3 regions of the Comamonas piscis genome follow, and region 1 is predicted to be linked to each of the others. Evidence: predicted binding sites of a transcription regulator. Region 1 holds the regulator's gene; each other region holds the start of a gene.
The links. Region 1 encodes LexA, which represses DNA repair genes until DNA is damaged. Its sites were predicted from a motif close to ACTGTATNNNNATACAGT; they were not measured.
Positions count from the first base shown of each region.

Region 1 (3,251 bases):
ACCCCGCCGCCGCCCCCAAGTACCGCGCCATCAGCGGCATGGGCTCGGTCGATGAGATCACCCAGCGCGCCATGGCCGCCCTGCAGGCCTGATCGCACAACGCGCTAGCTGCACAGCCACTGTCTTATGGACAGTGGCTTTTTTCATGGCGAAGGCGTTGCAGCACGAGTGCAGCGCATAGCGGCAGCAGTGGGCAAGGTCAGACCGCCGTTTGCGCCTGCGCCAAGACCAGCTGCAGGCTCACCCGGGTTTTGCAGGGCGTCAGCGCCACCGCCAAGTCTGCGGCCAGGTGTTGCGGCCCAGGCAGCACGGCATCACTGATCACTCCCTCGCTGCAGCGGCTGCTGCGCCATACCGCCACCCCTTGTTGGCGCGCCCGGTCTGCCGCGCACAGCAGCACTTCGTGTACCGTGCCATTGCCGGTAGTGGCCAGCACCAGGCCTTCCAGGCCTTGGGCCAGCAAGGCATCCACCAAACCGGGCCGTATCCCCGCATGGCTGGTGACAATCTCCACCCAGGGCCAGGCCTGTTGCACTGGATCTGGCAGCACCGCCAGCCATTCGCTGCCGGTATAGCTGCCCGCTGCGACGACGCAGCCAGGGGCGTAGCCATGGCGCAGCTGCACCGCACTGCCGTCCACCCAGCCCACAGGCCCCTGCTCGCCCGATGAAAAGGCCAGCAAGCGGTGCGGATGCACCTTTTGCAGCCAGCGCGCACTGTGCAGCTCGCCGCTGCCGGTCACAGCCACCACCTCGCGCAGCAGCGGTTGGCCTTCGGCATCCAAGGCGGCAGCAGCAGCGACGGCATCCTTGAGGTTCTGCGGCCCATCGGGCATCAGCGCATTGGCCGGGCGCATGGCACAGGTCAGCACCACCGGCTTGGGCAAGCGCCCCAATACGCAGTGCAAAAACCAGGCCGTGTCTTCCAGGGTATCGGTACCGTGGGTGATAACAACACCACGCACCCCGTCATCGCGCATCGCCGCATCGCAGGCCTTGAGCAGTGCATGCCAGACGGTGTCGCTCATATCCTTGCTATCAATTTGCGCTATCTGTATCGCATCCAGCGGGCCTGCAGCGGCCTTCTCTATACCGCTCACTCCCGCTAACAGTGACGCAATCGACAGCGCAGCCGCGCGGTACTGGCCGGGTTTCTCGGCGTCATCGGCCATGCCGGCAATGGTGCCACCGGTGCCAATGATCAAAATTTTTGGCTGCAAGGCTTGCCTCCTGCAAAAAACTGGTTAAAAATACAGGTACTGGATTGATATACAGGTGTTGGAACGCGCAATAGCTTTGCTAGTGCCCAGCGCCGCAGATCACACGGAGATCTTATGCGAGACCATCCCAAACTCACCGCACGCCAACAAGAAATTCTGGACCTGATCCAGACCGCCATTTCGCGCACCGGCGCCCCGCCAACCCGTGCCGAAATCGCCAGCAAGCTGGGCTTCAAATCCGCCAATTCGGCAGAAGACCACCTCAAGGCGCTGGCCCGCAAAGGCGTGATTGAGCTGGTCAGCGGCACCTCCCGGGGTATCCGCCTGCAAAGCGATACCGTGCGCTCTATCAATGCCGCACGTGGCACTCGCTTTTCGTCGCCGCTGGCGGGCGTATCCAACGCCACCGCGGGCGTGGGCCGTGTGGTGCAAGAGCTGGCCCAGCTGGCCTTGCCGCTGATTGGCCGCGTTTCCGCTGGCTCGCCCATCCTGGCGCAAGAGCATGTGGACCAAACCTACACCGTCGAAGGCGGCCTGTTCCAGCAGCAGCCCGATTACCTGCTCAAGGTGCGCGGCATGTCGATGCGCGACATCGGCATCATCGATGGCGACCTGCTCGCCGTCAAAGCCACCCGCGAGGCCCGCAATGGCCAGATCATCGTCGCCCGCCTGGGTGATGACGTCACCGTCAAGCGCCTGCAGCGCACCAAGGATGGCATCGAGCTGCTGGCCGAAAACCCGGATTACCTGCCGATCATCGTGCAGCCCGGCGAGCCCTTCGAGATCGAAGGCATCGCCGTCGGCCTGATCCGCAACACGATGCTGAACTAGGCCCAGCGCCTTACCCCTCTCTGCGCAACCCCAGGTAGCGGGCGTTGTGGGCACCCGGCCCACAGCCCTGGGGATGCGCTCGCCCTAGCGCAATCCTGCTGTTACCCGTACACCAAGGACTTTCCTATGCTCGTAGCAGATGCATTGCGCGCGCTTGCGCCTTTTTCCCTCGTCGCCGGCCTGCCCTGGTTCCAGTCCATCCAACGCGCCATTGTGCGCGGCCGCCGGCGCCAGCCCGGCCATGGCGCCGCCAATGACGGTCAGCATGCTGCCCAGGTGCACTGCTTTGTCGCTGCATCCTCCATTGCTGCACAGCGTGGTGCCGCGCAGCAGCTGAGTTTGCTTGATGACCCCAGCGCTCAGCCAGGCGTGGACAGCCCTGCCGATGAGGCCCCCGCACAACGCCCCATCGACCGCATTCGCCTGCCGCGCAAACCAGCAGCGCGCCGCCGCCTCTCTGCCGGCATCCAGTCTCCCGCACGCCCTTTTCTGTCGGTACAGCGCTGCAGCGCCCAGGCCGCCAACGATGCCCCTATCAAAATGTACTGGGCCCAGCCGGCCAGCCTGCACCGCCAAAAGGGCATGCGCTGGGCCATGTCGGGCAGCATGGCCGACATCTGTGCCGAGCTGGAACGCCTGGAGCGGCTGGAACACCTGCACGCGGTGTAAGCCGGAGCCAAGCCCAGGCTGGTGCGTTGTGGCCAGCCTGCTGGTCGCTGCATGGCTGCCGTCGATGGCTTCAGGAATGCGGACTGCAGGATCGGCATGCTGCGGCAAGGCAAGCGCTGAACGCATCGGTCGATACCGGGACGCTGGGCAGGTGCCAACCTGGCGCCTTCAGTGCTCAGCCGTTAACCACAGTTCGCTGACACCCATCCGCTATTGCCGTTGGCTTTTTCTTATGTGTCTGTCGCTCAACGCACTACTGCAGCCGCTTCCTGCGCCTGCCGCTTGAACGGCGCCAATTGCTCGCGCAGTGCGTCTCGGGCGCTGCCCACTGCAGATGCCACCGCGTCCGGCCCAAACACCAGGCCTTGCAGCAACACAAAATGCACATTGCGGATGCCGATGGAGGCCAGCGCATAGCGCAAATAAGGCGTCAAAAAGTCCTCCTGACGCGCCTTTGGCCCTGCATGGAAGCCTCCGGAACTCACCAGCACCAAGGTGGGCCGGTCCTTCATCAGACCTATCTTGCCTTCGG
Region 1 covers NZ_CP058554.1:2,762,410-2,765,660, reverse strand. Annotated here, with positions in the region: gene adk (adenylate kinase) at 1-92, shown strand, start outside; gene HS961_RS12380 (asparaginase) at 200-1,219, opposite strand; gene lexA (transcriptional repressor LexA) at 1,334-2,050, shown strand; gene HS961_RS12370 (hypothetical protein) at 2,177-2,719, shown strand; gene HS961_RS12365 (FMN-dependent NADH-azoreductase) at 2,965-3,251, opposite strand, start outside.

Region 2 (3,251 bases), 1.4 Mb from region 1:
CTCCAGGGCATCGTAGGCATAGGCCAGCTTGGGGAGGGTATAGGACATATCGTGTGTTAGTCGTTGAGTGGAGAACAGTGGGTCAATGCCGGTGCGGCGGCTGTCAGTGCAGCAGCGTGCCCGGCGGCGGGTTGCCCGAAGGCATGGGAACGCTGTGGGCCTGCCGCTCCATCGCATCCTCGCGCTCGCGGGCGGCGCAGCGGTTGTGGTGCTCGGTCAAGGCGGCAAAGGTGTGGTGCAGGTGCTTGCAGGCAGCAGATCGCAGATCGGCGCTGGCATGGTCGTCGCGCGTCAGGGCCAGCAGCTGGTGGTGCGCGCAGTTGATGCACTCGCCGGCCGATACCGGCTGGCTCAAGGTGTTGAAGCAGTCGGCCAGGTTCAGGTGCGCCACCACAAAGGCGGCCAGGCGGTCATCGGCGCAGACGCCTGCTGGTGCATCGTGGAACAGCTGGTGCGCCACGCGCAGCGCATGCTCGTGCCAGGCCAGCGCTTGCTCGGGGCGGTTGTCGCGGCTGGCTTCCACGCCGGTCTGGGTCAGGCGCTCCCATTCGCGCAGCAGCAGCGGGCCCGATACTGAGGACGGAAAACGCGAGCTCATGGCAGTTCCTTGGCGGGCACGCTGGCCGCCGTCATCACCCAGGCATGCGAGGCCTTGGCGGTTTCTGTGGGGGCAAAGGCCTTGGGGTCTTCGAGCAGGCAGGTGGTGCCCAGGCGCTTGCACTGGTCGTGGTCGCGCCAGTAACCGCCGTGGCTGATGCAGCCGGTCTGGCAGATCACCAAGTTGGTGGCATGCTGGCCCAGCTCTTGCAGATAGGCATCGGGTGGGGGCTGGGGTGCGGCCACTACCTCCATGGTCGCGGCCGGGTCCACACAGCGGCGCACTGCCGTGACGGCCGCGCGGTTGGCGATGGTCGACAGGTGTACCAAGCGGTCCTCGCGCTCCCAGATGAGGGCGCTGTCGCGCATGATGACCTGGGCCCGCAGCTGCGTGACCTGGGCGCGCAGCGCCTCGACCTCTGCGCGCAGAGCATCGACTTGGGCCGTGCAACGGGCTTGCAGTGCCGCATAGTGGCGAAGCATCACACCGTGCTCCTGCACCAACGGGTGGATGTCACTGTCTGGGTTTGGCACGGTTGGCTCGCCTCCACGGGATAAACGGAAAACACTTTGCTCGGCATCAAGGCAAGGTCAAATAAAAACATAATAAATGAGAATCGTTTCTATTCGCAAACTCATTTGTATATGGCCTGCCAGTTAGCAGTGGAATAGGGCTATCAGTTGAGCGAGCCATACGGCCGGAAGGGGCGATGCGGCCTTCGATAGAATGACTGTATAAAAATACAGATAAGCTATCACTCACACCCACCGCATCCATCCCCATGCTGGCCCCCCACCGCTACTACTACCTGCATAACTTCGAGCGCGCGCTGCAGTGGTTGGGGCAGCGCTATGGCGATGTGCTGGATGCGCGAGAACAGCAGTTTTTGGCGGACTTTGCCCAAGCGCCCATGCAGTCGCAGGCACTGATGGTGCGCATGCTGATGCGGCGCGGGCCCTGGTTCCGCGCGGACAAGCTGGTCTACGACGAGATCCCCGATGTGCATGCCGCCGCCCAGCCCTTGCTGGCGCTGGGCTGGATCGATGCCGATGCCGACATGGCCCTGGCCGAGCTGTTTGCGCTGCACACCAAGCCCGAGCTGCTGCAGATATTTGCCAACGCCGGTTTGGCGCGCTCGCTGCGCAAGGCCGACATGCTGGCCCAGCTTGCGCAATGGGCGCAGCCGTCAGACCCAAGCTCCGAGCAAGAAGCCCAAGAGCAGCTGCAGCCCTACCACCGCTGGCACCCGCAAGCCGAGCATGCCGCCTGGCGCGTGACGGTCGGCGAGCTGGCCGAAGGCCTGCGCCTGATGTTCTTTGGCAATCTGCACCAGGACTGGTCAGAGTTTGTGCTGGCCGATCTGGGCATCTTCAAATACGAGACGGTGGCCTTTGATGCGCAGTCGCGCGCCTTCCAGAACCGTGCCGATGTGCAGGGCTACCGCCAGCTGCAGCAGTGGCGCCAGGCGGTGGATGAGGACGAAGACCGCCAGGCCTTGATGGACGCGCTGGCCGCCTGGCGCAGCGCCAACCCCTGGCTGCAGCAGCGCCATGCCAAGGTGCTGCTGCGCCTGGGCCAGGCCTGCGAGCGCAGCCAAAGCTGGGCCCTTGCCGAGCAGGCCTATGCCGCCAGCCCCTACCCGGGCGCACGCCACCGCCGCATGCGCGTGCTAGAACGCATGGAGCGCTTTGACGAGGCCCTGGCCCTCGCCAGCGCCGCTGCGCAGCAGCCCGAGAGCGATGAGGAAAGCCAGCGCCTGGCCCGCATGCTGCCGCGCCTGCGCCGCCACCTGGGCCAGCGCAGCGCCAGCCGCCGCGCGCTGAAACCCGAGGTGGCCCAACTGCGCGAGGATGTGGCGCTGGACCGCGTGCTGCGCTTGCCTCGTATGGCGCACGGCATGGCGGCGATGGATGCGCTGAGCGACGCGGCCGCATTGGAAGCGGCCTTACGCGCTGGTGAAGCCATCGAGGCCATGGAAGCAGCAGGGGCAACGCAGGCCCCCGAAGGCCTGCGCCTGATGGCCGTGGAATACGCCTTGCGCGACCACTGGCACCGCGACGATGCGCCGGTGTTCTATGTCGAGAACGCACTCATCAACTCGCTGTTTGGCCTGCTGTGCTGGCCGGCGATTTTTGCGCCTTTGCCGGGGGCGTTTTTTCATCCGTTCCAGGCGGGGCCGGCCGATGTGTATGCGCCCGATTTTGTCGCGCGGCGTGCAGCGCTGTTTGGCGCTTGTCTGGCCATGCTCGATGACGGCAGCTATGCCGAGGTGATCCGCCAGCGCTTTGCCGACAAGGCCGGGCTGCAGTCGCCCTTTGTGTTTTGGGGCACGTTGACCGATGCATTGCTGGCGCATGCGCTGGCCTGCATACCGGCGGCCCACCTCAAGCTGCTGTTCCAGCGCCTGCTGGGCAACCTGCAGGCCAACCGCACGGGCTTCCCCGACCTGGTGCGTTTCTGGCCGCTGGAGCGGCGCTACCAGCTGGTGGAGGTCAAAGGCCCGGGCGACAAGCTGCAGGACAACCAGATCCGCTGGCTGGAGTACTGCGCCGCCCATGGCATACCCGTGGGCGTCTGCCATGTGCAGTGGCGCGAGGCGGGCGCATGAGCTACACCGTGGCGGTGCGCGCCTTGTGCGAGTTCACTGCCCGTG
Region 2 covers NZ_CP058554.1:1,340,626-1,343,876, forward strand. Annotated here, with positions in the region: gene HS961_RS06015 (superoxide dismutase) at 1-48, opposite strand, end outside; gene HS961_RS06020 (hypothetical protein) at 104-598, opposite strand; gene HS961_RS06025 (hypothetical protein) at 595-1,131, opposite strand; gene HS961_RS06030 (VRR-NUC domain-containing protein) at 1,380-3,206, shown strand; gene HS961_RS06035 (ATP-dependent DNA helicase) at 3,203-3,251, shown strand, end outside.
Region 2: a site for LexA is predicted at 1,328-1,345, ahead of HS961_RS06030 (VRR-NUC domain-containing protein). Genes of this name have one in related genera too.

Region 3 (3,251 bases), 350 kb from region 1:
ATCCGGGCCGTCCAGCGCAACCACCAGGGAATCGGTTTGTGCTTGCATGGTTTAAAACAGCGCCATTTGCGCAAGCACCGGCATCTGCATGCCGCTGTGATGCCGCTGGGTGCTGCCGTGTTGCATCTTGCCCAGCAACTGCTGGCGCAGCGAGCTGCTGTCCAGCATGCCCAGCGGCGGGTGGTAGTCATCCAGCTCTACAAAGGGCAAGACCTTGCTGGTGGCGACCCGCAGCTGCTGCAAATCAGCCAGCCTGAGCCTGCGCACCATGCGGGCGGCCAGAAGGCGCTGCACGCTGCCCACGCCCAGCCCGGGCACGCGCAGCAGCCACTGTTTGGGCGCACGGTTGAGGTCCACCGGGAAATGCTGGCGCTGCGACAGCGCCCAGGCGAGTTTGGGATCCAGCTCCAGATCCAGCATGCCGCCAGCCGCCGGCGCGGTGATCTCTGCATGGCTGAAACCGTAAAAGCGCATCAGCCAATCGGCCTGGTAGAGCCGGTGCTCACGAATCAGCGGCGGCGCCTGCAAAGGCAGATCGGCCGAGGCATCAGGAATGGGGCTGAAGGCCGAGTAGTACACCCGGCGCAGGCGCTGGCCAGTGTAGAGGCCGCTGCTGGTGCGCAAAATGGTTGCGTCGTTGGCGCTGTCTGCACCCACAATCATTTGCGTGCTTTGGCCTGCCGGCGCATAACGGGGGGCCGCTGCGCGAGCGGTTTGGCGCTGGCGCGGCATGGAGACAAGTTTTCCGTTCTGCTGGTCTTGCGTCTGCTGCCGCGCAACCTCGATATGTTCCGCCACCTGGTGCATCGCCAGCGCAATGCCGGCGGCATTTTTCTCAGGGGCTAACTGCTCCAGCCCTTGCTCGGTAGGCAGCTCGACATTGATGCTGAGGCGGTCGGCATAGCGCCCCGCCTGGGCCAGAAGCTCGGGCGAGGCATCGGGAATGGTCTTGAGGTGGATATAGCCGCGAAAATCATGGTCTTCGCGCAAGCAACGCGCGACCTCCACCAGCTGCTCCATCGTGTAGTCAGACGACTGGATGATGCCGCTGGACAGAAACAGCCCTTCGATGCAGTTGCGGCGGTAAAAATCCAGCGTGAGCGCCACGACCTCAGCAGCGCTGAACCGGGCGCGCTGCACATTGGAGCTTTTGCGGTTGATGCAGTAGCGGCAGTCGAAGATGCAGAAATTCGTCAGCAGGATCTTGAGCAAGGAGACGCAGCGGCCGTCCGGCGTGTAGCTATGGCAGATCCCCATGCCCTCCGTCGATCCCATCCCCTTGCCGCCCACCGAATCGCGGGGCTTGCTGCCGCTCGATGCACAGCTGGCATCGTATTTGGCGGCATCGGCCAGGATCTGGAGTTTGGCGAGGGTTTGCATAGGAGAACTGTATGTATTTACAGTATTCTAGCAAAATGGCATGCCTAACACCAGTACTGATCGCCGCATCTGCCACCAGATGTGTCAGCGCCCCGCCGCTGTGCAGGGTACTGGCTAAGCCAAAAAGGGCCGGTCAGAGGGCAACGGGTCAGCGAAAGTGGGCTTTTTCCAATAGCTGTATACATATACAGTTATTGGCATTCGTTGCAGCTTATCAGCCCTGCACCAAGATCAGGCCTGGGGCCCCAGCTTCGCCAACACCGCCTTTTCCTTCACCGATGACTCAGCGGCAAACTTCTTGTAGTCGGCGCTGTTCATGTAGATGGGCAGCATTTCAAAGCGCTGCAGCATGGCCTGGTAGCTTTCCATCTCCATCGCTTGCTTGAAGGCATTGTGCAAGGCGGTTTGCACATCGGCTGGCATGCCCTTGGGGCCCACCAGGCCAAAGGGCGAGTACTGCGTGGTGGGAAGGCCCAGCTCAATCAAGGTGGGGATGTTGGGCAAGGTCGGGAGGCGCTTTTCGGTCCAGACGTTCAAGGCGACCATGCGGCCCTGGTCCACATAAGGGATGACGGCGCTGGTGTCGGCTGCAACCATCACCTCGCCCGCCATCGTGGCGCGCATCAGCTCAGATGAGCCCTTGTAGGGCACATGCACAACATCCAGGCCAAGCTGCTGCGCAATGATGGCCGAGGTGACATGGGGGGAGGTGTAGGTACCCGTATTGCCCAGGGTCAGCTTGCCAGGGTTGGCCTTGGCCCAGGCGACCACATCCTGCCAGCTCTTGAGGCCGGACTGGGTGCTGGCCACCATGCAGAATGCATAGCCGGTGACATTGATGATGTAGCTCAGGTCTTCCACCGGGTTCCATTTGAGGCCGGTGGTAAACGGCAGGCGCATCACGCTCATCGGCAGCTGGGCGATGGTGTAGCCATCGGCTGCCGTGTTTTGCAGCTGACCGGCAGGCAGCGAGCCCGCAGCGCCTGGCCGGTTCTCGACCACAATCGGCTGGCCCAGTACCTTGGCCGCATTGTCGGCCAGCTGGCGCATGGTCAGATCTGTCGGCCCACCCGCAGGAAAAGCCACCACCAGCTTGATGGCCCGGCTTGGAAATGTCTTGTTGGCATGGGCCAGCGAGGCACCTACCCCCATGTAGGCACCCGCTGCCGTGGCTGCTCCTGCTTGCAACATGCTTCTGCGCGTCAACACCATCTCTTTGTCTCCGTATCGATCTATAGGCGACAAACAGTGTAGAAAAGCACCCTCTTCTACGGCGACGCCTGCGTGACATGGTCAGCGGGGTGTAAGGCTTCTGCCGACGGCGCGGTGGAGGCGCCATGGGGATGGAGCCGACGCGTTATTCCACGGTCGCGCCCGATTGCTTCACCGCCTTGCCCCATTCCTGCATCTCACTGGCCACAAAGCGATCCATTTCAGCGCCGCTGCTGGGTGCGGGCTCCGAGCCCCGGTCGCGGATGAACTTCTGCATCTCGGCGCTGTTCAGGATGGCCACGGTTTCGTGGTTCAGGCGATCAACCACCGCTTGCGGCGTGCCCTTGGGGGCCATCAGGCCAAGCCAGCCCACGGCCTCAAACCCCTTGAACTCGGCCAGGCCGGATTCCGCAATCGTTGGCACCTGGGGCAGCTGACTGGAGCGGGTGGCCGAGGTTACACCCAGCGGCACGGCCTTGCCCGCCTGGATATTGGCCAAGGCTGCAGTGACTGAGTCCACCATCAAGGGGACCTGGTTGCCCAGAAAATCCGATTGCGCCGGGCCGCTGCCCTTATAAGGAATGTGTTCGATCTGCAGCGCAGCGCGGGCCTTGACCATCTCGGCGCTCAAATGCTGGGTGCCGCCAATACCAGCGCTG
Region 3 covers NZ_CP058554.1:3,107,415-3,110,665, forward strand. Annotated here, with positions in the region: gene HS961_RS13990 (TIGR03915 family putative DNA repair protein) at 1-48, opposite strand, end outside; gene HS961_RS13995 (putative DNA modification/repair radical SAM protein) at 52-1,380, opposite strand; gene HS961_RS14000 (tripartite tricarboxylate transporter substrate binding protein) at 1,612-2,571, opposite strand; gene HS961_RS14005 (tripartite tricarboxylate transporter substrate binding protein) at 2,738-3,251, opposite strand, start outside.
Region 3: a site for LexA is predicted at 1,387-1,404, ahead of HS961_RS13995 (putative DNA modification/repair radical SAM protein). Genes of this name have one in related genera too.